3 regions of the Citrobacter sp. U14242 genome follow, and region 2 is predicted to be linked to each of the others. Evidence: riboswitches for the same ligand, from Rfam matches in the RefSeq annotation. Region 2 holds a riboswitch; each other region holds the start of a gene.
The links. A riboswitch is a leader RNA that binds a small molecule or an ion and turns the genes downstream of it on or off. The one in region 2 is predicted to bind thiamine pyrophosphate.
Positions count from the first base shown of each region.

Region 1 (9,812 bases), on a different contig from region 2:
TTTGCTATGCAGAATCGCATCAAATTTATTTATCGCCCGCAAGGTATTACCAGTGTGGACGAAAAAAGTTTTTCTCGCTTAAGTATAAAATATGCCAGTGGTGGTATTAATATCAAAAACAATTCCGCAAACTGGATAACGATACCTGAATTAGTAGGTCATACTAAAATAAATAGCGAGACAGTGTTACTTGCTCCGTGGTCAGATAAAAAGTTGAGCACCACCGCTATGGTTAGTCATTACAAAATCACGCTTATTGACGATTACGGTAATTATTTGAGTGAAAAAATAAAAACTGAATAATAGCTCAAGGACTGGCTATGTCAAAGATCAATTCGATTACACTGACCATCTTGTCGGTGCTGGCAACTTCATTATCTGTATGGGCTGAAGAAGAAACGTTTGATACCCACTTTATGATCGGTGGTTTGAACGGTGAGAAAATTTCTCGCTATCACATTGATGGCGACAAGCCGATGCCCGGCATATATGAAATGGATGTTTATCTAAATAACCATTGGCGCGGTCATTACGATATTAATATTAAATCCGAACCGGATGCAACATGCTTATCCTGGGCGCAGTTGCAGCAAATTGGTATTCGTACTGAAGGGATTAAAGCAGATAAAGGCGTAGATTGTGTACCGCTGCGTGCAGCAGTGCAGGGCGGCAGTATTGGTTATGACATTGGGCAATTTATCCTGAATTTAAGCGTGCCTCAGGCATATGTAGTTGAATATGAATCAGGATATATGCCGCCTGAAACCTGGGATCGCGGAATTAACGCATTTTATACTTCCTATTATGCCAGCCAGTATTACAGTAATTATAAACTCGGCGGAAATGATAAAAGCAGCTATGTCAATCTGAACAGCGGATTGAATTTGCTGGACTGGCAACTGCATTCAAATGCCAACTATACGAAAGGTAACGAAGGTAGCGGCGAATGGAAAAGTAATACCTTATATATGGAACGGGGTATCCCGTCCATCCTTGGCACATTGCGTGCCGGGGACATGTATACCGGCTCGGATATTTTTGATGCTGTACGGTTTCGCGGTGTGCGTATCTGGCGCGATATGCAAATGTTACCAAATTCGAAACAGCACTTTACGCCGGTGGTACGTGGCATAGCCCAGAGCAATGCGCTGGTGTCTATTGAACAAAACGGTTTTGTTATTTATCAGAAAGAGGTCTCCCCGGGGCCATTCGCCATTGATGATTTGCAGCTTGCGGGTGGCGGCGCGGATCTGGACGTTAGTGTTAAAGAGGCTGATGGTTCGATAAGGCATTACCTTGTGCCTTATTCATCGGTACCCAATATGTTGCAGGCGGGGGTCGCGAAATATGATTTTGCCGCCGGACGTAGCAACATCGAAGGCGCGAGCAACCAGTCTGATTTTATACAGGGTAGTTACCAGTATGGACTGAATAATCTGCTAACGGTATATGGCGGTTCCATGTTGTCGGATAACTACTCTTCATTTGTATTCGGCACGGGATGGAACACGCCGATTGGTGCGGTTTCTGTAGATGGAACGTACTCGCACAGCGAACAGGATAATGGCGTTTTTGACGGGCAGAGTTATCAGGTTGCGTGGAATAAATATATCGCACAGACCGGAACACAGTTTGCGCTGGCGGGTTATCGCTACTCTTCGCAGGATTATCGTACCTTCAACGATCACGTGTGGGCGAATAACAAAAATAGCTATAGGCATGATGAAAATGATGTTTATGACATTGTGGATTATTACCAGAATGACTTTGGTCGAAAGAACAGTTTTTCGCTTAATATCAATCAAGCATTACCCGAAAACTGGGGGGGCCTGACGGCCAGTGGCCTGTGGCGTGACTACTGGCAACGTAGTGGGACGGGCAAAGATTATCAGTTGAGTTATTCGAACGCCTGGCAACGTATCAGTTATACCTTTTCCGTTAGCCAGACGTACGATGAGGATAATCACGAGGATAAGCGTTTTAACCTGTATATCTCCATTCCGTTCTCGTGGGAGGATGGTATTTCTACGCCGCGGCGCGATTTGTTTGTCTCTAACTCAACAACATTTGATGATGATGGTTATCAGTCGAATAACACCAGCTTAAGCGGTGTAGCGGGTAGTCGTGATCAATTCAACTACGGCGCTAACTTCAGTCATCAGCGGCAGGGGAGCGAGACAACGGTGGGGGGTAACCTGGCCTGGCGCGCGCCTATGGCAACCATTGGCAGCAGTTATAGCCAATCGAATAAATATCAACAGGCCAGCGGCAATATTCAGGGTGGTTTGGTGGTGTGGTCAGAGGGTGTCGCGTTAGCTCCTCGGCTTTCGGATACATTTGCCATTGTTAAAGCGCCTGGATTACAGGGCGCGGCGGTGCAGGGACATCGTTACCTGACAACCAACAGCAAAGGTTACGCGGTTTATGACAGTCTGACGCCGTACCGTGAAAATATGCTGATATTGGATCTTTCCGACAGTAATAGTGATGTGGCGTTACTGGGCAATCGAAAAGGCACAGTACCCTATCGCGGCGCGGTCGTGATGACGGAGTTTGAAACCGATCGGCGTAAACCCTTGTACTTCCTCGCCCAGCGACCGGACGGCTCTCCGTTGTCGTTCGGCTATGAGGTAGAAGATAACGCCGGTAATCATGTCGGTTTGGTCGGTCAGGGCAGCCGGATATTTATTCGCACCAACGACATTCCCGCGTCGGTACACGTCGCGGTCAATAAACAGCAGGGACAATTCTGCACGATTACCTTCGATAAGGTGATTGATGAGAATACAGTCTATATTTGCCGCTAAGGATGCAAGATATGAAAGGATACGTATTTTTAATATTTCTGCTGTTGTCATCCTTTGGAGCCCAGGCAGGATGTACATTTCAGACAAAAAATGGCGGGTTGACGGCAATTAATCTGGATATGACATCCGGAACAGCGACGAATCAACTGAATCTCAATTCCAGTGGCGATATAACGTGTACTGCCAATAGCGATAGCTTATATTTTACAACGCCATTAACGAATTACATTGTTGCTATTCAGAGTAGCAGCGGCAAGAAGATTTTAATTAATATCAATCTAACGAGCAGTGATTTTCCCGTTAGTATTGGAAAGAAAACAGTTAGCGCCAGTGAAACACTGAATACCAAAAAATTCACGATTACAGCAAGTTATGTAAATTCAGGGACGGCTAAGCAGACAGTCTCCGGTGATGCGTTTAGTCTGAGTGACCCGGCAGTCAGTATTACATCTGAGAACTCATGTACATCAAACTGGTTAGTTTATCTTTATTGCTGGATTACCGGACGTTTGTCGGGAAATTCTGCTTTTACACAGAATTTAAGCTTTACAGTAATGCATAAACCAACAACCTGTCAGTTCTCATTACCTCGATATGAAATTAAGATGCCAGATACTACGTTAAATGAGATGCTGGCAGCAAATAATACTAAATCAGGCTCCACAAATCTGATATTGAATTGCAACGGCGTATACAACGTCACCACCAATCCTGTCAGTTTTAAAATCGCGCGAGGTGACTGGGATGAAAGCGGGAAGATACTGAAAAATACCGCGACGAATGGTGCAAAAGGGGTCGGGTTCCAGATTTACAACGGTACCAAGACGACTCCCCTAAAACAGGGGGATACTCTGATGGACAGAATAGCTAAACTGGAGACAATCAACAATCAGTACACTTTCCCTATTATTGCGAAATATGTTCACGTGACAGGGGAATCACTACGACCGGGTGAAGTACAAAGCAAAGTCATATTTTCAGTATCTTATGACTAACTAGCCTGATGTAATCCGCTTAAAAAATGTACCTTCGTTATGAAGGTACATTTTCGTTACCGGTGATAAAAAATCTCGCCGTCGTAGGCTTTAATGATTTTGCCGTCGGCATCGTTAATCAGGACATATGCGCCACCCATGTAAGTCCAGTGGGTACCTGCAGTAGGCGCTGGTAAGTTGCGCTGATTCCACTGTTTAATCGCGTATTCATCAGTACGGTACAGTGGCGGGACAGTGTCACCAGGTTTGAAATGGGTAAAGTCGGCAATGAAACTGCTCAACTCATATTTATCAATACCTGTGGGGGCAGCGGTTGCAGCCGGCGCGGCCCGGACCGCACTGCTTGCGAGCAGTAGTGCACCCAGCAACATTTTCTTCTTCATACCCATCCTCTCTACCTGTTCGGGTCATCAAAATTAGCCCTGTATGATTCCTGGCTAACAGGACATTTGACAAGCACTATTTTGTGATTACTCCAGTCATTTCGTAAAAAGTGTAAATGAACGTACGGAAACTCGGCAACCGTAACCAGCGGTTTCACCGCCAAAGCCTGTTCCGCGCCAATTTACATCGTTAAGAGCAGGCAGTATCCTGTTGCTGAAACCTGAATATTATATTTGTGTTTCAACGACTCGGGGTGCCCTTCCTGGTGAAGGCTGAGAAATACCCGTACCACCTGATCTGGATAATGCCAGCGTAGGGAAGTCTGACACTGCTCGTGTCCCTTCTTCACGCGGGCAGGAGTTGAACCATGCAGCCTGACCTGCACAGCCGTGCCCTTGCGGCTCACACCTTACAGCAATTTAGAACGCTTTCCCCACTGACACACTGTATGACGAATGACGTTGTGCAGAGTTTTACCGCCAATACGCTACTGGCTTTAGGGGCATCCCCCGCAATGGTGATTGAACCTGAAGAAGCCAGCCAGTTTGCTGCTATTGCCCAGGCGCTGCTCATTAATGTTGGGACACTGACCCAGGCGCGAGCCACGGCAATGCGTGCCGCCGTTGAGCAGGCGCAGCAGGCGAAAACCCCCTGGACGCTGGATCCTGTTGCCGTTGGCGCACTGGATTTTCGTCGTCGCTTTTGTCTGGACATACTTACGCTGCGCCCGGCTGCCATTCGTGGCAACGCGTCAGAAATACTCGCCCTGGCTGGGATGAACGCCGGTGGGCGCGGTGTGGATACCACCGATACAGCATTGGCTGCGATTCCGGCCGCACAAACATTGGCACGCGAGGTCGGAACCATTGTCGTTGTTACCGGCGAAGTGGATTACGTCACCGATGGTCAGCGGACAGTGGGTATTCATGGTGGCGATCCGCTGATGACGCGGGTAGTGGGGACCGGATGCGCACTGTCAGCGGTAGTTGCAGCCAGTTGCGCCCTGGAGGGGGACCGGTTGAACAATGTTGCTTCTGCCTGTAGCTGGATGAAGCTAGCCGGACAACGCGCCACTGAACAATCGACGGGACCGGGAAGCTTTATTCCGGCATTTCTCGATGCCCTCTATAATCTGAACCCCCAGGAGCACGCATGAAACGGATTAACGCCTTAACCATTGCTGGAACCGATCCGAGCGGTGGCGCAGGGATTCAGGCCGACTTAAAAACTTTTTCGGCACTCGGCGCTTATGGCTGTTCAGTCATCACGGCACTGGTGGCGCAAAACACGCGTGGGGTACAGTCGGTATACCGGATTGAACCCGATTTTGTGGCGGCGCAACTGGACTCGGTGTTCAGCGATGTGCGCATCGATACCACCAAAATCGGCATGCTGGCAGAAACCGACATTGTCGAAGCCGTGGCCGAACGCTTACAGCGTCACCGGGTACAAAACGTCGTACTGGATACGGTAATGCTGGCAAAAAGCGGCGATCCGCTGTTGTCTTCCTCTGCGGTTGAAACGCTGCGTACCCGTCTGTTACCGCAAGTGTCGATAATTACCCCTAATCTGCCGGAGGCGGCGGCGTTGCTCGGGGCATCGCATGCCCGAACAGAGCAGGAAATGTTAGAACAGGGGCGGGCGCTACGGGCGCTGGGCTGTGAGGCGGTATTAATGAAAGGGGGGCATCTGGATGATGAGCAAAGCCCTGACTGGCTCTTTACCCGTGATGGCGAACAGCGTTTCACCGCGCCAAGGGTAGTGACCAAAAATACGCACGGAACAGGTTGTACGCTGTCGGCGGCGCTGGCGGCACTGCGTCCACGTCATGTTAACTGGGCTGATACGGTACAGGAGGCTAAGTTGTGGCTCTCTGCGGCGCTGGCGCAGGCGGATACGCTGGAAGTGGGCGAGGGGATTGGTCCGGTGCATCATTTCCACGCGTGGTGGTGATGAGCAGAAATGGTATACTGGCGACAGAAACGGCTGCCAGGAAAAAGATAAATGGAACAAGCGCATACCCAGCTTATCGCGCAACTGAATGAACGTATTTCAGCGGCGGACAATACGCCGCTGTATATGAAATTCGCTCAAACGGTTAAGAACGCTGTGCGCAGTGGGATCCTGGAGCATGGTAATATCCTGCCGGGTGAGCGTGACCTCAGCCAGTTGACTGGCGTTTCACGTATTACGGTGCGGAAAGCGATGCAGGCGCTGGAAGAAGAGGGGGTGGTGACGCGTGCGCGTGGCTACGGGACGCAAATCAATAACATCTTCGAGTATTCGCTCAAAGAAGCGCGCGGTTTTTCACAACAGGTGGTGTTGCGCGGTAAAAAGCCGGATACGCTATGGGTGAATAAACGCGTGGTGCCCTGCCCGGAAGAGGTGGCTCAGCAGTTGGCTGTTGCTGTCGGCAGTGAGGTCTTCTTGCTGAAGCGCATTCGCTATGTTGATGAAGATGCTGTGTCTATTGAAGAATCATGGGTACCCGCCCATCTTATCCATGACGTGGATGCGATTGGCGTTTCACTGTACGACTATTTCCGCAGCCAGCATATCTTTCCACAGCGCACGCGCTCACGCGTCAGTGCGCGAATGCCGGACGCAGAGTTCCAGTCCCATATCCAGATGGACAGCAAAGTGCCGGTACTGGTGATAAAGCAAGTAGCGCTTGATCAGCAGCAACGGCCTATTGAATACAGTATCAGTTACTGTCGAAGCGACCTATACGTCTTTGTGTGCGAGGAGTAACGCCTCGCGTGAGGGGGCGCAGTCGCCACCGCGGTGACCCACCACCCAGGATGCTACCGCATTGCCGAGCAGGACGGCATCGCCCAGCGACCAGCCCGATGCCAGCCCAGCCAGCATGCCGCCTGCGTGACTGTCTCCCGCACCGATGGTATCAACGACGGTGGTCGAAAAGGCGGGCACGCAACCGGATGTGTGCTCGCTGAAATACCACGCGCCGTCTTTGTCATGCCGAATCACCACCGGTGTGGTAAAGCGTTTTACCCACTCGACACCAAAACTTTCGACGTCGGCGCTTAGCCCGAATCGTTCAGCAGCAATCTCTGCCTCCTGGCGATTCAGTGACACCAGCGGATGACAGGCCATAATTCGCGCAATTAGAGCATCAGGGATATCGCCGATGCGCGGACCAAAATCGATAAACGGCGTGACCTCCTCAAGGCCTTCCAGCCACTGCACCAGCAGCTCGCCACACGGAGACGCTAACTGATAGCCCGAGAGATAAACCAGACTGTGGCGCGGGATATTCAGCTGTGCCAGCCAGTCAGCATTCCACTGATTTTCGACGCCGCTAAAGGACATAAATGTGCGTTCACCGTCCGGCTCTACCAATGCCAGACACCAGCCGTTATCGCCCTCGGCATTGTCGATCAGGCTGTGCAATCCTTCTTTCGCCATACGATTGCGGATAATATCGGCCCACACGCCCTGACCCAGCGGTAAGGCATTACTGGCCTCAATGCCCAGACGTTTTAGGGCGACGGCAATGTTGAGCGCACAACCGCCCACGTTCACGCCCTGTTGCTTAAGCTCAATATCACAGCCGCGCCAGGGAAGAGCATACGCATCGGCAATCACATCAATAACCGCCGCACCGACTACCGTCACCGGTCGCTGAGTGTGCAACTGTGGGAGAAGCGTTTGCAGACGCGTAGCACTCATAGCGCCTCCCGTTGCTCGCGCAGCCGCGCTAGCGCACTGGCATAGCGGGTGAAATCGAGCTTATTCACCGCATCCAGTTCCTGTTTTAACGTCGGACTAATCGCGCTTACGCCGTGTAGTGCCCCACAAATAGCGGTTGCCATTGCCCCGATGGTGTCAGTGTCTCCGCCGAGATTCGCACACAGTACGGCACAGCGGTTAGGATCGGTTTGTGCCAGTTCGACCATCGCGATGGCGCAGGGCACGGATTCAATGGTGCTGGTCCCGGCGCCAATCACCTGATACAGCTGCTCGCTGGCAGATTCCGCACCGTTGGCCTCGCGAACGATTTTCAATGCCAGTTCGAGGCGGGCTGCAAGCGATGCGCTAAACGTAGTGATCCGTTTTTGCTGAGCGTGGAGAGCAATCGCGGGAAGTGCCCCGGCAATCTCAGACCATGTTCTTCCGTCGATAGCACGAGATACCGCCCAGGCGATGACCACCGCGCCCGCAATAGCTAAATCCGACTTATGTGTCGGGCTGGAGGCCAGCGCGATGTCGTCAATAAACGCATCAAGATTGCCTGTCGGTAGCAGACATCCCAACGGCGACACACGCATAGCTGCCCCATTGGTGACACCGTTGTTTTCCAGCTCAGCGACAGGTTTGCCGTCGCGAATGGCGTTGAGCGCAATCTTCGACGTGGGGCCGAGTACGTTTTTATTGAAGGCGTCAAAATTTTCCGCCCAGGCCAGGATATTGCGCCCAATGACGTCTGGCACTATTTTCCCGTCGCATTCCAGCAGCGCGTCCGCCAGGCACAGCGCCATGGAGGTGTCGTCAGTGAACTCAGCCTGATTAAAGTAACACGCTGCATTATTTTCGTCTGGGCCCGGTAAAAAGCGGTCGATCCAACCAAAGTGCGCCTTTACACGGGTTCTCGGCCACAGTTCCGACGGCATACCCATCGCATCCCCTAACGCCTGCCCATAAAGAGCACCGAGAATACGTTCTGCTTTCATTTAACTTCCCCTTGTTGCAATGCGATATCGCGATCGTCCACCTTAATGGCGGTGATTTCTTTGTCTGACTCGCGAAAGAAAATCATAAACAGCACGGCGATAACGGCGATCATGATCGCGCCAAATCCCCACATGCCAGCCCAGTTAAAGGTGAGGCCATCAACCGGCTCTTTATAAGCAAACATTTTTTCCATCATCACCCCACCCAGGCGGTAACCGAGCAGGCTGCCGAATCCCTGACAGCAGAGAGTGATTAATCCCTGCGCAGCGGTGCGCATGTGCACTGGCGCTTTTTTATCGACATAGATGTATGCCGTAACGTAGTAGAAGTCGTAGCTAACGCCATGTAGCAGAATGCCGAGAAATAACAGGGCGTAGGTGAAATATTCTTCCGCGCCACCGTAAACAAAAAATCCGTAGCGGATCGCTGCAGTGATAAGACCAAGCAACAATACCTTTTTAATGCCAAAGCGTTTGGTGAAGAACGGCAGCGCCAGCATGAAGAAAATTTCAGAGAACTGGCCCAACGTCATCCAGCCAGTCGCATTTTTCATCCCAACTTCTGTCAGGTACCCGTTGGCGAAGATGTAGTAAAACGCCAGCGGCATGGCAAACAGAAAAGAGCAGAAGAAAAAGACGAGGAAGTTCTTATCACGCAGCAGGATCAGTGCATCCAGACCTAACATGACTTTGACATCCATCTTGCCGGTACTTTTCGGCGGCGTATCCGGTAAAAAGAAAGCGAAGATACCCAGTAATGCGGAACTTGCGGCTGTAATGAGCAGCGGAATGTTGGTTGGTGAAATGTCGTTATAGCCGAGCATTTGCGGTAAGAACCCACAAGCCAGGCCGGATGCAATCCAGCCGATCGTTCCCATTACGCGAATGCGCGGAAAATCACGTTCGACATCCGGGACGTTGGCAAAGGCGATACT
Region 1 is NZ_JBKGLW010000001.1:483,855-493,666, forward strand. It holds gene ACLJXE_RS02200 (fimbrial assembly chaperone) at 1-303, shown strand, start outside; gene ACLJXE_RS02205 (fimbrial biogenesis outer membrane usher protein) at 321-2,807, shown strand; gene ACLJXE_RS02210 (fimbrial protein) at 2,819-3,802, shown strand; gene ACLJXE_RS02215 (RcnB family protein) at 3,859-4,191, opposite strand; TPP riboswitch at 4,426-4,522, shown strand; gene thiM (hydroxyethylthiazole kinase) at 4,554-5,342, shown strand; gene thiD (bifunctional hydroxymethylpyrimidine kinase/phosphomethylpyrimidine kinase) at 5,339-6,139, shown strand; gene ACLJXE_RS02230 (GntR family transcriptional regulator) at 6,191-6,937, shown strand; gene ACLJXE_RS02235 (PfkB family carbohydrate kinase) at 6,911-7,876, opposite strand; gene ACLJXE_RS02240 (ADP-ribosylglycohydrolase family protein) at 7,873-8,877, opposite strand; gene ACLJXE_RS02245 (nucleoside permease) at 8,874-9,812, opposite strand, start outside.
Region 1: another riboswitch for thiamine pyrophosphate. It lies ahead of thiM (hydroxyethylthiazole kinase); the one in region 2 lies ahead of thiC (phosphomethylpyrimidine synthase ThiC).

Region 2 (9,812 bases):
ATATACGGCATGGTGGTAGCAATACGCGCCACTTTGTATTCAACCAGCTCAAGCGTGGGATATTTCAGCAAGACCATCGCAGCTCGCGTCACTTCGCCGCCCTGCTCAAACCCGACATCCGCCCCACCAATCAGGTTCGGCGGTTCGGTTTCAAGGCGATCCTCTCGGGAAACCGAAGAGGCCAGCTCAAGCTGCTGCGCACGAAGCGACGCGAGATCCATATCGGTTCCTTAGCGGTGATACGGCCCGGATAACCGATGTACCGCCTCCACGAAGACACCCGCATGTTCCGGCGGCACGTCCTGGTGAATACCGTGACCAAGGTTAAAGACATGACCTTCGCCCTGACCGAATCCAGCCAGAATCGTTGCCACTTCTTCTTCGATACGCGCCGGTGGCGCATACAACATCGACGGGTCCATATTGCCCTGCAGTGCCACCTTATGGCCTACGCGTCGACGCGCGTCAGCAATATCAGTTGTCCAGTCAAGACCCAGCGCATCGCAGCCGGTTTCCGCCATTGCTTCCAGCCACTGACCGCCACCTTTGGTAAACAACGTCACGGGGACACGGCGACCGTCGTTTTCACGTAGCAGACCGTCGACAATTTTATGCATGTAATACAAAGAGAACTGCTGATAGTCGCGACCGGTCAGCACACCGCCCCAGGTGTCGAATATCATCACCGACTGCGCACCTGCTTTGATCTGTGCGTTCAGGTATAGGGTGACGCTTTTCGCCAGCTTATCAAGCAACAGATGTAGCGCTTTTGGATCGGCATACATCATCTTTTTAATCACGGTGAAGGCTTTGCTACTGCCACCTTCAACCATATAGGTCGCCAGCGTCCACGGGCTGCCGGAGAAGCCGATCAGCGGCACTTCACCTTTCAGCTCACGCCGAATGGTGCGCACTGCGTTCATGACGTAGCCCAGTTCATCTTCCGGGTCTGGAACGGGCAGTTTTTCCACATCAGCCTTACTGGTGACAGGAGAGGTAAAGCGTGGGCCTTCCCCGGCTTCAAAATAGAGCCCAAGCCCCATCGCATCCGGGATAGTCAGAATGTCCGAAAAGAGGATCGCTGCATCGAGCGGATAGCGGCGCAGCGGCTGCAGCGTCACTTCACAGGCCAGCTCGGCATTTTTGCACAACGCCATGAAATCGCCCGCCTCGGCACGAGTGGCTTTGTACTCCGGCAAATAGCGGCCCGCCTGGCGCATCATCCATACCGGAGTCACATCAACGGGCTGGCGCAGCAGCGCACGCAGGTAACGATCGTTCTTCAGTTCGGTCATTTTTATCTTCCTTTTAGCGTCAGACCGCCAGTGTATCATTACTCGTTCTTCACTCGTACTCAGCCCGACACATCGCCACGGTATCTTCGATCAGTCGGCGCGCGACGGTACCCGGCGGCGGTAAGAGCGGTAAATCGTCGTAGCGATACCAGTTCGCTTCCAGCAGCTCTTTCGGATCGATAACAATCTCGCCACTATCATACTCAGCCATAAATGCGGTCATCAAAGATTGCGGGAACGGCCAGGGTTGGGAAGTGACATAGCGCAGGTTTTTCACCTTAATGCCACTCTCTTCCATCACTTCACGCGCCACCGCTTGTTCTAAGGTTTCCCCCACTTCAACAAAACCCGCCAGCACGGTATGCACGCCATTACGATGGCGAACATGCTGAGCAAGCAGGATGGTGTCATCACGGCGAATAGCAACAATAATGCAGGGGGCAATTTGCGGGTAATAACGTTCACGACAATGACCACACAACATCGCCCACTCAGTTTTACTCGGGTGCATAGGATGGCCACAGTAGCCGCAGAATTTATGCGAGCGGTAGAATTCAGCCAGTTGCACGCCACGTCCGGCCAGTTGAAACAGGCCCACATCCTGGTCGATAACCTGGCGCACTGAACCCATATCATGCCGGCGCGGCTGCTGCACCAACCAGACAGTATCCCCTTCCCATTCGCCTATTGGCAGGGCGCGCTGGCCTACTAAATCAAATCTTGCCGCTTCACCGTAGGGCAGTTCGCCACGAGGCAACCATAATTTTTGCTCATGACTGACAATCCACCAGCCGCTATCTAATTTTTCAATTATACGATCCATATCTCTTGCGCAACCTTTGCTTCACAGGCATGTTGTTTACATTATTTTTACATTTATCGGTGAGCAGTTTTTTAACACCATCTTGCGGAGTCAATCATGCTAAACCAGCTGGAAAGCCTGACGGAACACGTCAGAGGAAGTAATAAACTGGTTGATCGCTGGCTACATGTACGTAAGCACCTGCTCGTGGCTTACTACAATCTGGTTGGCATTAAGCCTGGCAAAGAATCGTACATGCGACTCAATGAAAAAGCGCTGGATGATTTTTGTCAGAGCCTGGTCGATTACCTCTCCACCGGACACTTCAGTATTTATGAACGTATTCTGCATAAATTGGAAGGGAACGGGCAGCTTTTAAAAGCCACAAAAATTTGGCCACTGCTGGAAGCCAATACACAGCAGATCATGGACTACTATGATTCCAGTCTGGAAACGGCTATCGATCATGATAACTTCCTTGAATTTCAAAAAGTTTTATCGGATCTCGGCGAAGCACTGGAAGCCCGATTCGTGCTGGAAGATAAGCTGATCATGCTGGTGTTTGATGCGATGCATGACAACGCAATGATCAAACGCCCTGCTTGAGATTTGTCGCATTAACGCGTAGTTTACATTCATTACCTCTTTTTGAGGTTACTTCTTGTCGGAGTGCTTATTTTCCACAAAAGCATTCGTGATGCGTCAAGGCGGCAAGTCAGTGAACCTCCAGGAGCTTACATAAGTAAGTGACTGGAGTGAGCAGACGAAGCCAACGAAGAGGCAGCGCGAAGGATGACGTGGAAAAGGCTGAGACCGTTAATTCGGGATCCGCGGAACCTGATCAGGCTAATACCTGCGAAGGGAACAAGAGTCAATCTGCAATAGCATCGCCTTCTGGCGATCTTCTCTCTTGCTTCATCCGTCGTCTGACAAGCCATATCCTTACTTTTATCTGGAATGAGCTATGTCTGCCACTACTAAACCATCACGCCGCGAACAGCGCGCTCAAGCCCAACACTTTATTGATACCCTGGAAGGGACCGCCTTTCCTGAGTCAAGACGCATCTATATCACCGGCTCGCAGCCGGATATCCGCATCCCGATGCGCGAAATTCAGCTTAGCCCAACGCTAACTGGCGGCACGAAAGATAATCCTCAATTTGAAGAGAATGAAGCCGTTCCGGTTTACGACACCTCCGGTCCGTACGGCGACCCTGACGTGGCAATTAACGTTCAACAGGGCCTGGCAAAACTACGCCAACCGTGGATTACGGCGCGCAATGATAGCGAAGAGTTAGACGATCGCAGCTCCGCTTACACCAAAGAGCGCCTGGCCGATGATGGCCTTGATGCGCTGCGCTTTAGCGGGTTACTGACACCAAAACGCGCTAAATCCGGTAAATGCGTGACCCAGTTGCACTACGCGCGTCAGGGAATTGTCACCCCGGAGATGGAGTTTATCGCCATCCGCGAAAACATGGGCCGTGAGCGTATTCGCAGTGAAGTATTGCGCCACCAGCATCCGGGGATGAACTTTGGTGCGCGTCTGCCGGAAAACATCACTCCGGAATTCGTGCGTGACGAGGTCGCTGCCGGACGCGCCATTATTCCAGCTAACATCAACCACCCGGAATCAGAACCGATGATTATCGGTCGTAATTTCCTGGTGAAGGTGAATGCCAACATCGGTAATTCGGCAGTCACCTCCTCCATCGAAGAAGAGGTAGAAAAACTGGTGTGGTCTACCCGTTGGGGTGCCGATACGGTAATGGACCTCTCCACCGGTCGTTATATTCATGAAACCCGCGAGTGGATCCTGCGTAACAGCCCGGTGCCAATTGGTACCGTACCGATCTACCAGGCGCTGGAAAAGGTCAACGGGATCGCTGAGGATCTCACCTGGGAAGCCTTCCGCGATACGCTGCTGGAGCAGGCCGAACAAGGGGTGGACTACTTCACCATTCATGCGGGCGTACTGCTGCGCTATGTACCGATGACCGCCAGGCGTTTGACCGGTATTGTCTCGCGCGGTGGCTCTATTATGGCGAAGTGGTGCCTCTCCCATCACAAAGAGAACTTTCTGTTTGAGCACTTCCGCGAGATCTGTGAAATCTGCGCCGCCTACGATGTTTCGCTCTCATTGGGCGACGGCCTGCGTCCAGGCTCGATTCAGGATGCCAACGACGAAGCACAGTTCTCTGAGCTGCATACGCTGGGTGAACTGACCAAAATTGCCTGGGAATATGATGTGCAGGTGATGATTGAAGGCCCAGGTCATGTGCCAATGCATATGATCCAGCGCAACATGACAGAAGAACTGGAACACTGCCACGAAGCACCGTTTTATACCTTAGGGCCGCTAACCACCGATATTGCGCCAGGTTATGACCACTTCACTTCAGGCATTGGTGCGGCGATGATTGGCTGGTTTGGCTGTGCCATGCTCTGCTACGTAACACCAAAAGAACACCTTGGCCTGCCGAACAAAGAAGATGTGAAACAGGGGCTGATTACTTACAAAATCGCCGCGCATGCTGCCGACCTGGCGAAAGGCCATCCGGGCGCGCAGATCCGCGATAACGCCATGTCGAAAGCGCGCTTCGAATTCCGTTGGGAAGATCAGTTTAACCTCGCGCTCGATCCGTTCACCGCTCGCGCTTATCACGATGAAACCCTGCCGCAGGAATCCGGCAAGGTCGCCCACTTCTGCTCCATGTGCGGGCCGAAGTTCTGCTCGATGAAAATCAGCCAGGAAGTGCGGGACTACGCCGCTGCACAGACGATTGAAGTGGGGATGGCGGACATGTCCGAAAACTTCCGCGCCAAAGGTGGTGAAATCTATCTGAAACGGGAGGAAGCCTGATGTATCAACCTGATTTTCCCTCCGTGCCATTCCGCCTCGGACTTTACCCGGTCGTAGATAGCGTCGAGTGGATTGAACGTCTGCTGGGGGCTGGCGTGCGTACTATCCAGTTGCGTATCAAAGACAAGCATGATGAAGAGGTCGAAGCAGACGTTGTTGCCACTATCGCGCTGGCGCGTCGTTATGATGCTCGCCTGTTTATCAACGATTACTGGCGACTGGCTGTTAAACACAACGCATATGGCGTACATCTGGGGCAGGAAGACCTCGAAACCACCGACCTGAAAGCGATTCAGGCGGCGGGGTTGCGCCTTGGTGTTTCCACTCACGATGATATGGAAATTGATGTGGCGCTGGCGGCTCGCCCTTCTTATATCGCACTCGGTCACGTCTTCCCGACGCAAACCAAACAGATGCCGTCCGCCCCGCAAGGGTTGGTACAACTCGCCAGCCACATTGAACGGCTGGCCGACTACCCTACCGTCGCGATTGGTGGCATCAGCCTTGAGCGCGCGCCTGCGGTACTGAATACCGGCGTCGGCAGCATTGCTGTCGTCAGCGCCATCACCCAGGCAGCCGACTGGCAGACCGCCACGGCGCAGCTACTGGATATTGCGGGAGTCGGCGATGAATGACCGCGATTTTATGCGCTATAGCCGGCAGATCCTGCTTGGCGATATCGCGATTGAAGGCCAGCAAAAGCTGAACGAAAGCCATGTGCTGATAGTCGGATTAGGTGGGCTAGGTTCGCCTGCCGCACTGTATCTGGCAGGTGCGGGCGTCGGCAAGCTGACGCTGGTCGACGATGACGATATTCATCTGAGTAATCTGCAGCGCCAGATCCTGTTTACCACGGATGATATCGCCCGCGCCAAATCACAAGTCGCACAGCAGCGCCTTACCCGCCTCAACCCGGATATTGACGTGGTAGCGATCCAGCAACGCCTGCAAGGTGATGCGCTCAGACATGCTGTAGCACGTGCCGACGTAGTGCTCGACTGTACTGACAACATGGCAACCCGCCAGCAGATTAACGCCGCCTGCGTGGCGCTAAATACGCCACTCATTACCGCCAGTGCCGTCGGTTTTGGCGGTCAGTTAATGGTACTTACGCCCCCCTGGGAACAGGGCTGTTACCGCTGCCTGTGGCCAGATGATGTGGAGCCGGAGCGCAACTGCCGCACTGCTGGCATTGTGGGCCCGGTCGTCGGGGTGATGGGAACCTTGCAGGCTCTGGAAGCCATCAAATTAGTCAGCGGGATTGAAACCCCAGCCGGAGAGTTGCGTCTGTTTGATGGTAAAACCAGCCAGTGGCGCAGCCTGGCGCTGCGCCGTGCCAGCGGTTGCCCGGTCTGTGGAGGGCTACATGCAGATTCAGTTCAATGATGAGCCAATGCAGTGCGCCGAGGGGCAAACCATCAGCGAACTGCTGACACAGCTTAATCAGCATAAACCGGGAATGGCGCTGGCGCTAAACCAGCAGATCCTGCCACGTGAGCAGTGGCAACAACAAATCGTGCAGGAAGGCGACCAGATCCTGCTTTTTCAGGTCATTGCAGGGGGTTGATATGTTACGTATTGCCGACAAAACGTTTGATTCACATCTGTTTACTGGCACCGGGAAATTCGCCTCATCACAGCTGATGGTCGATGCCATTCGCGCCTCTGGTAGCCAGCTGGTGACGCTGGCAATGAAGCGCGTGGATCTACGACAGCACAACGACGCGATTCTGACACCGCTTATCGAAGCCGGCGTCACTCTTCTGCCTAACACTTCAGGGGCCAAAACGGCAGAGGAAGCTATCTTTGCCGCCCAACTGGCACGTGAAGCGCTAGGGACACGCTGGCTGAAACTGGAAATCCACCCTGACGCTCGCTGGCTACTGCCAGATCCTATCGAAACCCTGAAAGCCGCCGAAGCACTGGTAAAGCAGGGCTTTGTGGTTCTGCCCTACTGCAGCGCAGATCCGGTGCTGTGCAAACGGTTAGAAGAAGTGGGTTGTGCTGCGGTCATGCCGCTTGGCGCACCCATCGGTTCTAACCAGGGGCTGGAAACCCGCGCGATGCTGGAGATTATTATCCAGCAGGCAACCGTTCCGGTGGTGATCGATGCAGGCATCGGTGTTCCCAGCCACGCTACGCAGGCGCTGGAGATGGGGGCCGATGCGGTGCTGGTCAACACAGCCATTGCCGTGGCTGACGATCCGGTGATGATGGCAACCGCTTTCCGTCTGGCGGTTGAAGCAGGTCTGCTGGCGCGCCAGGCCGTGCCCGGTGTACGCAGCACCAACGCCTGTGCCACCAGCCCACTCACTGGGTTTCTGGAGGCCTTCTCATGAAAACTTTCGCCGATCGCTGGCGACAACTGGACTGGGACGACATCCGCCTGCGCATCCACAGTAAAACCGCTGCGGATGTGGAACGGGCGATCAATGTCTCGCAACCCACGCGTGATGATTTGATGGCCTTGCTCTCCCCTGCCGCCGCCGCCTATCTGGAGCCGCTGGCGCAGCGAGCGCAGAAACTTACTCGCCAGCGCTTTGGCAACACCGTCAGTTTTTACGTCCCGCTGTATCTCTCTAATCTGTGTGCCAATGACTGTACCTACTGCGGCTTCTCTATGAGCAACCGTATTAAGCGCAAAACACTGGACAAAGATGAGATTAGCCGGGAGTGCGCGGCCATTCGCGAGCTGGGTTTCGAACACCTGCTGTTAGTCACTGGCGAACATCAGGCCAAAGTCGGTATGGATTACTTTCGTCGCCATTTACCCGCCATTCGCCGCCAGTTCGCCTCTTTACAGATGGAGGTGCAACCGCTGTCAGAAGCAGAGTATGCAGAGCTGAAGACGCTGGGACTGGATGGAGTAATGGTGTATCAGGAGAGCTACCATGAAGCGGTTTATGCCCGGCACCATCTGAAAGGGAAAAAACAGGATTTCTTCTGGAGGCTGGACACGCCAGACAGACTGGGGCGCGCAGGTATCGATAAAATCGGCCTGGGAGCGTTGATTGGTTTGTCCGATAGCTGGCGGGTGGATTGTTATATGGTCGCCGAACATTTGCTGTGGATGCAGCAACATTACTGGCAGAGCCGTTACTCCATCTCCTTCCCGAGGCTACGTCCGTGTACCGGAGGTATTGAGCCGGCATCAATTATGGATGAACGCCAGTTGGTGCAAACCATTTGTGCATTTCGCTTGCTGTCGCCGGAAATTGAACTGTCGCTTTCCACCCGTGAGTCTCCGTGGTTCCGCGACCATGTGATCCCACTGGCGATCAACAACGTCAGTGCTTTCTCGAAAACGCAACCCGGTGGTTATGCTGATAATCATCCTGAACTGGAACAGTTTTCTCCGCACGACGATCGTCGCCCGGAAACCGTTGCCGACGCATTGATTGCACAGGGATTACAACCCGTGTGGAAAGACTGGGACAGCTATCTGGGAAGGAGGCCTCAGGTGTCATAAATCTGAGGAGATCGCATAAACGAAAAAACCCGCTGTCGCGGGTTTTTTATTCACTGACACTTATCTGCTCAGGCTCTGGCCTTCATCGCTATCGCAAGTGCTCGTGGGATTATCGGCACTTACAGCGCGATAACGTTAACAGCAGACGGACCTTTAGCGCCGTTCTCAACAGAGAACTCCACTTTTTGACCTTCGTCTAAGGTTTTAAAATCGTTGCTCTGGATGGCTGAAAAATGCACAAATACATCTTTGCCACCGTCCTGAGGAGTGATAAAGCCAAAGCCTTTTTCAGGGTTAAACCATTTTACTAAACCAGTCATTTTGTTAGACATAGATACTTCCTTTCATGTTTTGAGCCGCTTATGCAGCGAAGATGGCCTGTTTTGCAGAAATTAACTTATGGGGCACTTAGGAGGAGGCTCACGATGAAGAGTATCTGAGGATAACGCTTGAACTGAGAACTGCTTTACTAAAACTGCTTACATAAGGTCTGTGTTCCAAACCGATGCCATTATAGTAGACTTGCTTCTAATCATTATGCAAGCATTAATTTATTTAATATCCATCAACAGGCGCAATGTTGAACCAGTGCGTCTGCGCGGAAAGGTAACGTATTGATGTATAAATAATAAAAGCCCTGACCGTTGCAGTCAGGGCTTTAAGTTACTACAAACTTCAGATTTAACATTAATAGACTTAACAAGTGTTTACTGCTGTTGATACTACATTTTAAATGTACACGTTTATCACAGATAATATTGGATGCTGATACTGACTAACACTTTCCTCTATTTATCGTTAAATAAACCCAGCCAACTTGATAATAAAACTCAAGAATGGCGACCTAAACAAGTACACTTCCCCTTGCGACATATACTCTTTGATGCGTGGCCTTACTTCCCTTGCAAGCTCTTATAAAAGAAACCTGCCAACATTAACTATTAAATCATGGCCTTACATCGTCGCACGTTCTTGATTACTTTGCGATTAGATACATCAACTACAGAGCCTGAAAACATTGTCGATGTGCAAAGATAATAACGTCAGCATCGACTATCCCATACAACAGAATATTTCGTGGCCCTTATCGCAACCCCCTATCAAACGCTACTAACACTTACTAATTTAACAGCAAATGACTATTTCTCCGCTGTTAAGTATTAACATACGGGTTTAAAAAACAGTGTCAATACTGTTTTTAATAACATGTCTTTATTGACAGTAATTATTAATATCTACGCCTGAACAATATGGGAAAACTGCTTTTTGGGTCAGACCAGACCGGCCAGAGCCTTGTTTGTAACCGGTTTCAGAAAAAATGGCATTTCTTTGTGATGCCAGACACACAATCGTCGCAAAGCGGTTGTTGCTGTTGCCCGCACG
Region 2 is NZ_JBKGLW010000021.1:18,489-28,300, reverse strand. It holds gene nfi (deoxyribonuclease V) at 1-221, opposite strand, end outside; gene hemE (uroporphyrinogen decarboxylase) at 231-1,295, opposite strand; gene nudC (NAD(+) diphosphatase) at 1,345-2,118, opposite strand; gene rsd (sigma D regulator) at 2,215-2,703, shown strand; TPP riboswitch at 2,753-2,978, shown strand; gene thiC (phosphomethylpyrimidine synthase ThiC) at 3,062-4,960, shown strand; gene thiE (thiamine phosphate synthase) at 4,960-5,595, shown strand; gene thiF (thiazole biosynthesis adenylyltransferase ThiF) at 5,588-6,346, shown strand; gene thiS (sulfur carrier protein ThiS) at 6,327-6,527, shown strand; gene thiG (thiazole synthase) at 6,529-7,299, shown strand; gene thiH (2-iminoacetate synthase ThiH) at 7,296-8,429, shown strand; gene cspA (RNA chaperone/antiterminator CspA) at 8,549-8,761, opposite strand.

Region 3 (9,812 bases), on a different contig from region 2:
CGCAGCGCATTCGGCAACATCATTAAACGTCTTTCACCCGCCCGGTCATCACCAGCGTAACCACAGAAATCGCCGCGATTACCCAGTAAACGGCAAAATGTCCGTAGCTTTGCGCCACTGCTCCCTGAATCACCCCCGCCAGAATGACCCCCGTTGAAATACTGTTGGTAAATAATGTGGTGGCAGAACCCGCGCGTCCCGGCATTAGATCCTGAAACCACAGCATCCCTATCCCAGCGATAATACCGATGAATACGGCGTTAAATAGCTGCAAAATAAGCAACGCCATATGGCTGTGAAAGAAAATAAGACCAAGGTAAAACAGCACCCCCGCTGCCACGGCGGTAATCATCATTCGCCGTTTACCAAAACGCTTCACAGAGTAACCGGCCAGAATCATCGCCGGTATTTCCAGCCCGGCAGCTGTCCCCATCAGGAGCCCTGCAAGCTTGTCGGGTAAACCCAGTTCAAGGCTTATCCACAGCGGCATATCGATGATGTACATCGTGTTGCAGGTCCACATCAACGTGGAGGCAATAAACAGCATGCGTACATTTTTATCCTGCCAGCCCCCCGCTTGTTCAGGCGGTAGATCAACAGGTTGATCCACCCGGGGAACAGAGGGCAGGATCAGCGCAATCAGCACGAGGCTAATCGCGAAAATACCAGCCGCAATAGAGAACATCACCGTGAAACCGTAATTCAGTGCCAGCATGAATGCCAGCGGTGGCCCAATAACCCAGGCCAACGAAAGCTGTACGCGCATCACTGAGCTAAACATCACCACTTCGCGCGCGGAGTTATCCGCATATTCCCGCGCCAGCGCAAACAACTGCGGCATCGCAGTATTGGCCAGCGAGGCCAGCAGCACACCACAGGTAATCAACGTGAGATAATGACGATTAAAGGCAAAAAGCAGCGCGTTACCAACAGCCATCAGACAGCAGAACATGATCAGCTTTCGTCGATCGCCCTGGTTATCGGAACGTTTTGCAAGCCCGAGGCTGACCACGATCCCGGCAATCGCATTGACGGTATAAAACAACCCTACCCAGAATGGCTGCGCCCCGACCTCACGGCTCAGAAACAGACTCAGCGTGGGTGCCTGTAACGCGCCCGCCACGCCCATCATAAAAGCAACCGACATAAATGCCGCGTAAACGCCATTGAGGCGCCGTCCCATGGTCATAATCCAGAGCATTTTTATCCCTATTGGCTGGGCTGATACGAAAAAAGCCAGCAGAAAAAATCTGCTGGCGGGTGAATAGAGGCTGTATCCTGCCATTATACCTGGCATCGACGCTGGGTAGAATGGCAGGACACAGCCTGCACCAATACTCAGTCACACATGATGTCTGCAATTCTCAATTCAGAGGTCAGGCTGTCACCTCCCACTGCATCAGTTCTTCGAGCATCTTTAAGCGCTGCGGCGCGCTCAGGCAAGCCAACCAGGACGATTTCTCTGCCGCGGTAAAGTACTTCATATAGAACTGACGCATAGATGACCCCTTCGTTGTCTCATCGCTTCATCGGAATCTATTATTGGCTTAATATAGGGATAATAAAATTGCTGAGTTTTGTGCAGGAGTTCCCCTTTTATGTCTTCTGGTCGTTTGCAACAACAGTTTATCCGTCTGTGGCAATGCTGTGACGGCAAAACGCAAGACACTACGCTGAACGAGCTGGCGGAGTTGCTTAGCTGCTCTCGCCGTCATATGCGAACCCTGCTCAATACCATGCAGGAACGTGGCTGGTTAACATGGGAAGCGGAGGTCGGCCGGGGTAAACGCTCACGCCTGACATTCCTCTATACCGGGTTGGCGCTCCAGCAACAGCGAGCGGAAGACCTGCTGGAGCAGGATCGCATCGATCAGCTGGTACAACTGGTCGGCGACAAAACGGCCGTGCGACAGATGCTGGTTTCCCACCTCGGCCGTAGCTTTCGCCAGGGGCGGCACATCATGCGCGTCCTGTATTATCGACCGATGCGCAACCTGCTACCTGGAACAGCATTACGCCGTTCCGAAACCCATATCGCCCGGCAAATCTTCAGCGCCTTAATTCGTGTAAATGAGGAAAATGGGGAACTGGAACCTGACATCGCGCATCACTGGCAGCAGATTTCACCTTTGCACTGGCGATTCTTTCTACGCCCGGGGATCCATTTTCACCACGGCCGCGAGCTGGAAATGGACGATGTGATCGCCTCACTAACCCGCATTAATACGTTGCCGCTGTACTCGCACATTACGCATATCGTCTCCCCCACGGCCTGGACGCTGGATATTCATCTTGCGCAAGCGGATCGCTGGCTTCCCTGGTTACTGGGGCAAGTGCCCGCCATGATCCTGCCGCGAGAATGGGAAACGCTGAGTAATTTTTCCAGCCATCCCATCGGTACTGGCCCGTATGCGGTAATGCGCAACACCAGTAACCAGCTGAAAATTCACGCGTTCGATGACTATTTTGGCTACCGGGCGCTGATCGACGAAGTGAACGTTTGGGTGTTACCTGACATTGGTGAAGAACCCGGAGGCGGGTTAACGCTCCAGGGCCCAACAGAAGATGAAAAGGCAATCGAGAGCCGGCTGGAAGAAGGATGCTACTACCTGCTGTTTGATGCACGTACTGCGCGTGGCGCCAGGCAGGATGTCCGGGAGTGGGTAAGCCGCGTGCTCTCTCCGACAAATTTGATCTACCACGCTGACGAGCAGTATCAACGACACTGGTTCCCTGCTTACGGATTGTTGCCCCGCTGGCATCACGCCAGGCCTGGTCATGGTGAAAAGCCCGCCGGGCTGGAAACCCTGACGCTCACCTACTATCGCGATCATATTGAGCATCGGGTCATCGCGCAGATTATGCAGACGTTACTGGCAGCGCATGAGGTACAGTTAACCATTCAGGAGATCGACTACGATCAATGGCATGCGGGTGATGTCAGCAGTGATATCTGGCTCAACAGCGCTAACTTCACCTTGCCGTTGGACTTCTCACTGTTCGCCCATTTATGTGAAGTCCCGCTGCTGCAAAACTGTATCTCGCGAGACTGGGAAAACGATGCCGCCCGCTGGCGAACCGGTGAAATGAGTCTGGCTTCGTGGTGTCAACAGCTACTCGCCACTAAAGCCATTGTGCCATTGATCCATCACTGGTTGATCATTCAGGGGCAGCGCAGTATGCGTGGCCTACGGATGAATACCCTCGGCTGGTTTGATTTTAAATCGGCCTGGTTTGCGCCGCCGGATCCTTAATTGCTGCCGGGCAACAAAATCATTACACTAACGCCGTTCTCAACGGGGTGCCAGAAAACAAATATACGCTAAATCGTTCATGATGCATCAAGGCGGCAAGCGAGTGAATCCTCAGGAGCATAGATAACTATGTGACTGGGGTGAGCGAACGCAGGCAGCGTGAAGGATGACGCGTATGGGCTGAGAAAATACCCGTCGAACCTGATCCGGATAATGCCGGCGAAGGGATTTGAGGCTGCAACTCAAGTCCTTTGCCACCCAACTCTTGAGGTGCAAAGTGTTAAAAAAATGTCTTCCCCTGCTGTTATTGTGCGCAGCGCCTGCCTTCGCTAAACCCGTTCTGACTGTCTATACCTATGATTCATTCGCCGCCGACTGGGGCCCCGGCCCAACCATCAAAAAAGCCTTCGAAGCTGACTGCAACTGCGAACTGAAACTGGTCGCGCTGGAGGATGGCGTATCGCTGCTGAACCGCCTGCGTATGGAAGGAAAAAATAGCAAAGCTGACATCGTACTGGGGCTGGACAACAACCTTCTGTCAGCCGCTACGCAAACCGGGCTGTTCGCTAAAAGCAACGTGCCGGAGAGTGCAGTCAGTGTGCCAGGCGGATGGAAAAACGACACCTTTGTCCCGTTTGATTACGGTTATTTCGCCTTCGTTTATGATAAAAACAAGCTGAAAAACCCGCCGAAAAGCCTGAAAGAACTGGTCGAAAGCGACCAGAAATGGCGTGTGATTTATCAGGACCCGCGCACCAGCACGCCGGGTCTGGGACTGCTGCTGTGGATGCAGAAAGTTTATGGTGATAAAGCGCCAGAAGCCTGGCAGAAACTGGCAGCCAAAACCGTCACCGTCACCAAAGGCTGGAGTGAAGCTTACGGCCTGTTCCTGAAGGGTGAAAGCGATCTGGTGCTGAGTTATACCACCTCCCCGGCCTATCATATTATCGAAGAGAAAAAGGGTAACTACGCCGCCGCCAACTTTAGCGAAGGTCACTATCTGCAGGTGGAGGTTGCCGCGCGTACCGCTGCCAGCAAGCAACCAGAGCTGGCGGAAAAATTCCTGAAATTTATGGTATCTCCGGCATTCCAGAATGCGATCCCAACGGGCAACTGGATGTATCCGGTGACGCAGGTCACCCTGCCGCCAGGATTTGAGCAACTGGAAAAACCGGTCAACGCACTGGAATTTACCCCGCAGCAAGTTGCTGCCCAGCGCCAGGCATGGATTAGCGAATGGCAACGCGCCGTCAGCCGTTAATTCCCGGCTGGCTGATCCCAGGGCTTTCAGCTGCCACATTGATGGTGGCTGTCGCGCTGGCCGCATTTCTGGCACTGTGGTTTAACGCACCGCAGGGAGAATGGTTATCGCTCTGGCAGGACAGCTACCTGTGGCACGTGGTGCGCTTTTCTTTCTGGCAGGCATTTTTATCCGCAGTGTTGTCCGTTATCCCGGCGATTTTCCTCGCCAGAGCGCTCTATCGCCGGCGCTTTCCCGGACGTCTGGCCCTGTTGCGCCTGTGCGCGATGACGCTGATCTTGCCGGTGCTGGTCGCCGTATTCGGCATCCTTAGCGTATATGGTCGTCAGGGCTGGCTGGCCTCGCTCTGGCACACATTCGGGCTGGAGTGGACGTTTTCGCCATACGGCTTACAGGGTATTCTGCTGGCGCATGTCTTTTTCAACCTGCCGATGGCCAGTCGTTTACTGCTGCAATCGCTGGAGAACATCCCCGGCGAGCAACGCCAGCTCGCGGCGCAGTTAGGGATGCGCGGCTGGCATTTCTTCCGTTTTGTTGAGTGGCCGTGGCTGCGTCGTCAGATCCTTCCCGTAGCAGCACTTATCTTTATGCTGTGTTTCGCCAGCTTCGCCACCGTGCTGTCGCTCGGCGGCGGGCCGCAGGCAACCACTATCGAGCTGGCTATCTATCAGGCACTGAGCTTTGATTACGATCCCGCGCGGGCGGCTATGCTGGCCCTGATCCAAATGGTTTGCTGTTTAGCGCTGGTACTAATCAGCCAACGGTTGAGTCGCGCAATCGCACCCGGTACTACGCTGGTACAAGGCTGGCGCGATCCCGACGATCGTCTACACAGCCGACTGGCTGACTTAATGTTGATTGCTCTCGCTCTGTTGCTGTTGCTTCCACCGTTGCTGGCGGTGATTGTCGATGGTTTAAACCGCAATGTGCTGGATGTGCTTACGCAGCCAGTGCTGTGGCAAGCACTGGGGACGTCACTGCGCATCGCGCTGGCGGCAGGCATATTGTGCGTCATTCTGACTATGATGCTGCTGTGGAGTAGCCGCGAACTGCGTGCCCGGCAGCAGGTATTGGCAGGTCAGGCACTGGAACTGAGCGGCATGATGATACTCGCCATGCCGGGTATCGTGCTGGCCACCGGGTTCTTTTTGCTGCTCAATAACAGCATTGGATTGCCGGAATCGGCTGACGCCATCGTGATTTTCACCAATGCGCTGATGGCGATCCCTTACGCACTGAAGGTGCTGGAAAACCCGATGCGCGATGTGACCGCACGCTACAGTATGTTGTGTCAGTCTTTGGGTATTGAAGGATGGTCACGGCTGAAAGTGGTTGAACTACGGGCCCTGAAGCGCCCGCTGGCGCAGGCGATGGCCTTTGCCTGCGTACTGTCGATTGGCGATTTTGGTGTGGTGGCACTGTTTGGCAACGAGGATTTCCGCACGCTACCGTTTTATCTGTATCAGCAGATTGGATCTTACCGCAGTCAGGATGGCGCTGTTACTGCGTTATTGCTGCTGATCCTGTGCTTTACACTGTTTACCGTTATTGAAAAATTGCCGGGACGAAATGTTAAAACTGATTGATATTACATGGCTTTATCACCACTTACCCATGCGTTTCACATTATCGGTAGCGCGCGGTGAGCAAGTCGCGGTGCTCGGGCCCAGCGGCGCCGGGAAAAGCACGCTATTGAATCTGATTGCCGGATTTCTGACGCCTGCCAGCGGCACAATGATGATTGAAGGCGAAGATCACACCGTCACACCGCCCTCTCGTCGTCCTGTTTCCATGCTGTTTCAGGAAAACAACCTGTTCAACCATCTGAACGTGCAGCAAAACATCGGCCTGGGTTTGAATCCGGGATTAAGACTGAACGCGTCTCAGCATGAAAAACTACAGCACATCGCCCAACAAATGGGTCTTGATAACCTGCTGGACAGACTCCCCGGCGAGCTTTCCGGCGGCCAAAGGCAACGTGTAGCGCTGGCACGTTGTCTGGTTCGCGAACAACCCGTTTTACTGCTTGATGAGCCGTTTTCTGCACTCGACCCGGCGTTGCGCCAGGAGATGCTATCGCTGGTTGCCGAGGTCTGTCGTGACAAACAACTGACGATGCTGATGGTCTCCCATAGCGTTGAAGATGCGGCACGCATTGCGCCACGCTCAATTGTGGTCGCCGATGGGCGCATTGCATGGCAAGGAAATACGGAGGCGTTATTGAGTGGGCAAGCCAGCGCTTCGGCACTATTGGGCATCAAAACCGGGTAATCGATTTGATATTGTGTAAGCCGGATAAGCGTCAGCGCCATCCGGCAGTCCACCTCTTAGTAACCCACCACTTTGCGCAAAATATCGAGATACACCGGCATCAGTGGATGACGTAATAACGCCACCAGCGCGACTACGCCAACCCCAAGCGTCAGCGGCGCCAGATACAGCAGGCGGCCTCGCGGTAAATATGCGGTTAAACGATCGACAGCGGCTTTGCCACTGCGCCACAGTCGCCAACACAGCCAGCCACCAACCCACAGCAGCAATGCAGTCGCCAGCAACAGCCATTTGAAATCTCCGCTCTGCATATCGGAAGGAATATCGATTGCCGCGCCCGCCAAAATACCCGGCAGGAAATAGAACGGTGGCCACAGCACACAGCCAATGATATTGGGGACGATGAATTTGGCGACGGGCAGATCCAGCATTCCCGCAACCATTGGTACCAGTGGACGCGTCGGGCCAACAAAACGCCCCACCAAAATAGTAAACATGCTGTGCTGGTGTAGCGCGTGTTCGGTCTTGTCCAGCAACGCCTTGTTCTTTTTCATGAAGGACCAACGGTGCAACGGCTTTTTAAAACGCCAGCCCAGCCAGAAAGAGATCCAGTCCCCCAACAAGCAACCGACGATGCCCGCAAGCCAGGCATGCCAGAAATTCAGTTCACCACTGCCAATTAAGGCACCCAACCCCGCCATCATCACGGTGCCAGGTAGAATCAGGCCAACCAGCGCCAGAGACTCTAAAAAAGCCACCAGAAGCACAGCTATCAAAGAGTACATGGCGGACTGGAGAATAAAGTGTTCCAGCAATGCTTGCATAATGTGTCCGTCAGATTTACGAAGCAGGGATTCTGCTAACCCTTCTCAACTTCGTCAAGCCATCAATTGTCTGAATAGATTGCGAGTTATGACAACTTTCAGGACACATCATTCACTTTTTATTCACATCCAGCGCGAAACTCGCTCGGACTGGCACCGGTGCATTTTTTGAATACGCGGGAGAAATAGAGTTGGTCGTCAAAGCCAACATTACGACCCACCGTAGCAATAGGCATACGTGTGGTACTCAGCAGTAACTTGGCCTGGCTGATACGCTGATCCTCGCGCCAGCTTAATACGCTGATGCCCAACTGCTGACGGAACAGATGCGACAGCCGGGACGGTGACAGGCAGACATGCTGCGCAACGCTGGCAATGTCAAAATTACTGTCCGCCAGATGATCGCTGATGTACTGGCAGGCATCGCGCACGCGGTTATCCATCGGGGGATGCAGCGATTCGTTAATCGCTTCCATACGCCTGAGCAATAATTGCTCCAGCAGGTTAATCGCCAGCAGTTCGGAATAGCGCCCTTCCCCCTGTCCGGCATGAATGATCTGTCCAAACAGTTCATTAAAATGCGGCTGGTGCGCTTCGTCCGGGCGGAAAAAACCGGTCTGGGCAAAGATTGCCGGCCAGGCCAGCCACTCCTGCCAGTAGGCTCGCGGTCGGAAGTAAACCCACTGGTGATACCATTCACTGGCATCGGGATGGCGTCCGTAGTGGTGAATTTCGCCGGGTGGAAACAGCAAAATATCGCCAGGTCGACAGACAAACTGCTTACCCTGATTATTGATGATCCCTTCGCCCCGGATGGTGAGGTTCAGGATATAACCTTTCATGCCCAACGGCCTGTCGATAAAAAAATCCAGATACCCGTTCGCCTCAATGGGGGTTAAACCCGCCACCAAATGCGCATTAAACGAATACCCAGGTAGCAGGGGATCGTTTTGCGGTTCAGCCATAATTTCAATACTCCCTCTGTTCTGATAAGAAACAATTTGTCCATATTGTGTGAGACTTCATCGCCGCCGTCCCTGCACGTCGCCATGACGTCAGCAATAGACCATCAACCCCGCTTGTGAAAAGCACTTTGTTAAAAACCTGTACGATGCCAGCGACAAAAACGGCTAACAAAAGTGTCTATAACTACGGCAGAAATGTCCACATTGAATATTTGCACGGCGTCACACTTTCTGATGTCACAGCATTTTAGTCCATAAGATTAGCGGATCCTGCCTGACGGTTTTTATCCCCACTATCTACTGTTTATCCATACCCGTATTTTTGGATGGAGTAAGACGATGGCGATTGCAATTGGCCTCGATTTTGGTAGTGATTCAGTACGTGCTTTAGCGGTGGAATGTGCCACCGGCGCAGAAATCGCCACCAGCGTAGAGTGGTACCCGCGTTGGCAGGAAGGGCAATATTGCGACGGCCCAAACAATCAGTTTCGCCATCACCCGCGCGACTACATCGAATCCATGGAAGCGGCACTGAAAACCGTGCTGGCCGAACTGAGCACAGAACAACGTGCGGAAGTGGTCGGAATTGGCGTCGACAGCACCGGTTCGACTCCGGCACCTATTGATGCCGACGGCAACGTGCTGGCGTTGCGTCCAGAGTTCGCTGACAACCCGAACGCAATGTTTGTTCTGTGGAAAGATCACACCGCAGTCGAAGAAGCTGAAGAAATTACCCGCCTGTGCCACACACCGGGCAAAGTCGATTACTCCCGCTATATCGGGGGTATTTATTCCAGCGAATGGTTTTGGGCAAAAATCCTGCACATTACCCGCCAGGACGATGCGGTCGCGCAGGCTGCCGTGTCCTGGATTGAGCTGTGCGACTGGGTTCCAGCCCTGCTATCAAATACCGTACGCCCGCAGGATATTCACCGTGGACGCTGCAGCGCCGGACACAAATCGCTGTGGCATGAAAGCTGGGGCGGACTACCACCAGCCAGTTTCTTTGATGAGCTCGATCCCGTCATCAACCGCCATTTGCCATACCCGATGTTTACCGACACCGTCACCGCCGACCTGCCGGTTGGCACGTTATGCGCTGAGTGGGCACAGCGTCTGGGTCTGCCAGAAAGTGTCGTCATTTCAGGTGGAGCATTTGACTGCCATATGGGGGCCGTAGGCGCTGGCGCGCAGCCCAATACGCTGGTAAAAGTCATCGGCACCTCTACCTGCGACA
Region 3 is NZ_JBKGLW010000007.1:172,111-181,922, reverse strand. It holds gene ACLJXE_RS13500 (sugar efflux transporter) at 23-1,201, opposite strand; gene sgrT (glucose uptake inhibitor SgrT) at 1,377-1,499, opposite strand; gene sgrR (HTH-type transcriptional regulator SgrR) at 1,599-3,254, shown strand; TPP riboswitch at 3,288-3,500, shown strand; gene thiB (thiamine ABC transporter substrate binding subunit) at 3,532-4,515, shown strand; gene thiP (thiamine/thiamine pyrophosphate ABC transporter permease ThiP) at 4,491-6,101, shown strand; gene thiQ (thiamine ABC transporter ATP-binding protein ThiQ) at 6,085-6,786, shown strand; gene ACLJXE_RS13470 (DedA family protein) at 6,843-7,610, opposite strand; gene araC (arabinose operon transcriptional regulator AraC) at 7,730-8,575, opposite strand; gene araB (ribulokinase) at 8,915-9,812, shown strand, end outside.
Region 3: another riboswitch for thiamine pyrophosphate. It lies ahead of thiB (thiamine ABC transporter substrate binding subunit); the one in region 2 lies ahead of thiC (phosphomethylpyrimidine synthase ThiC).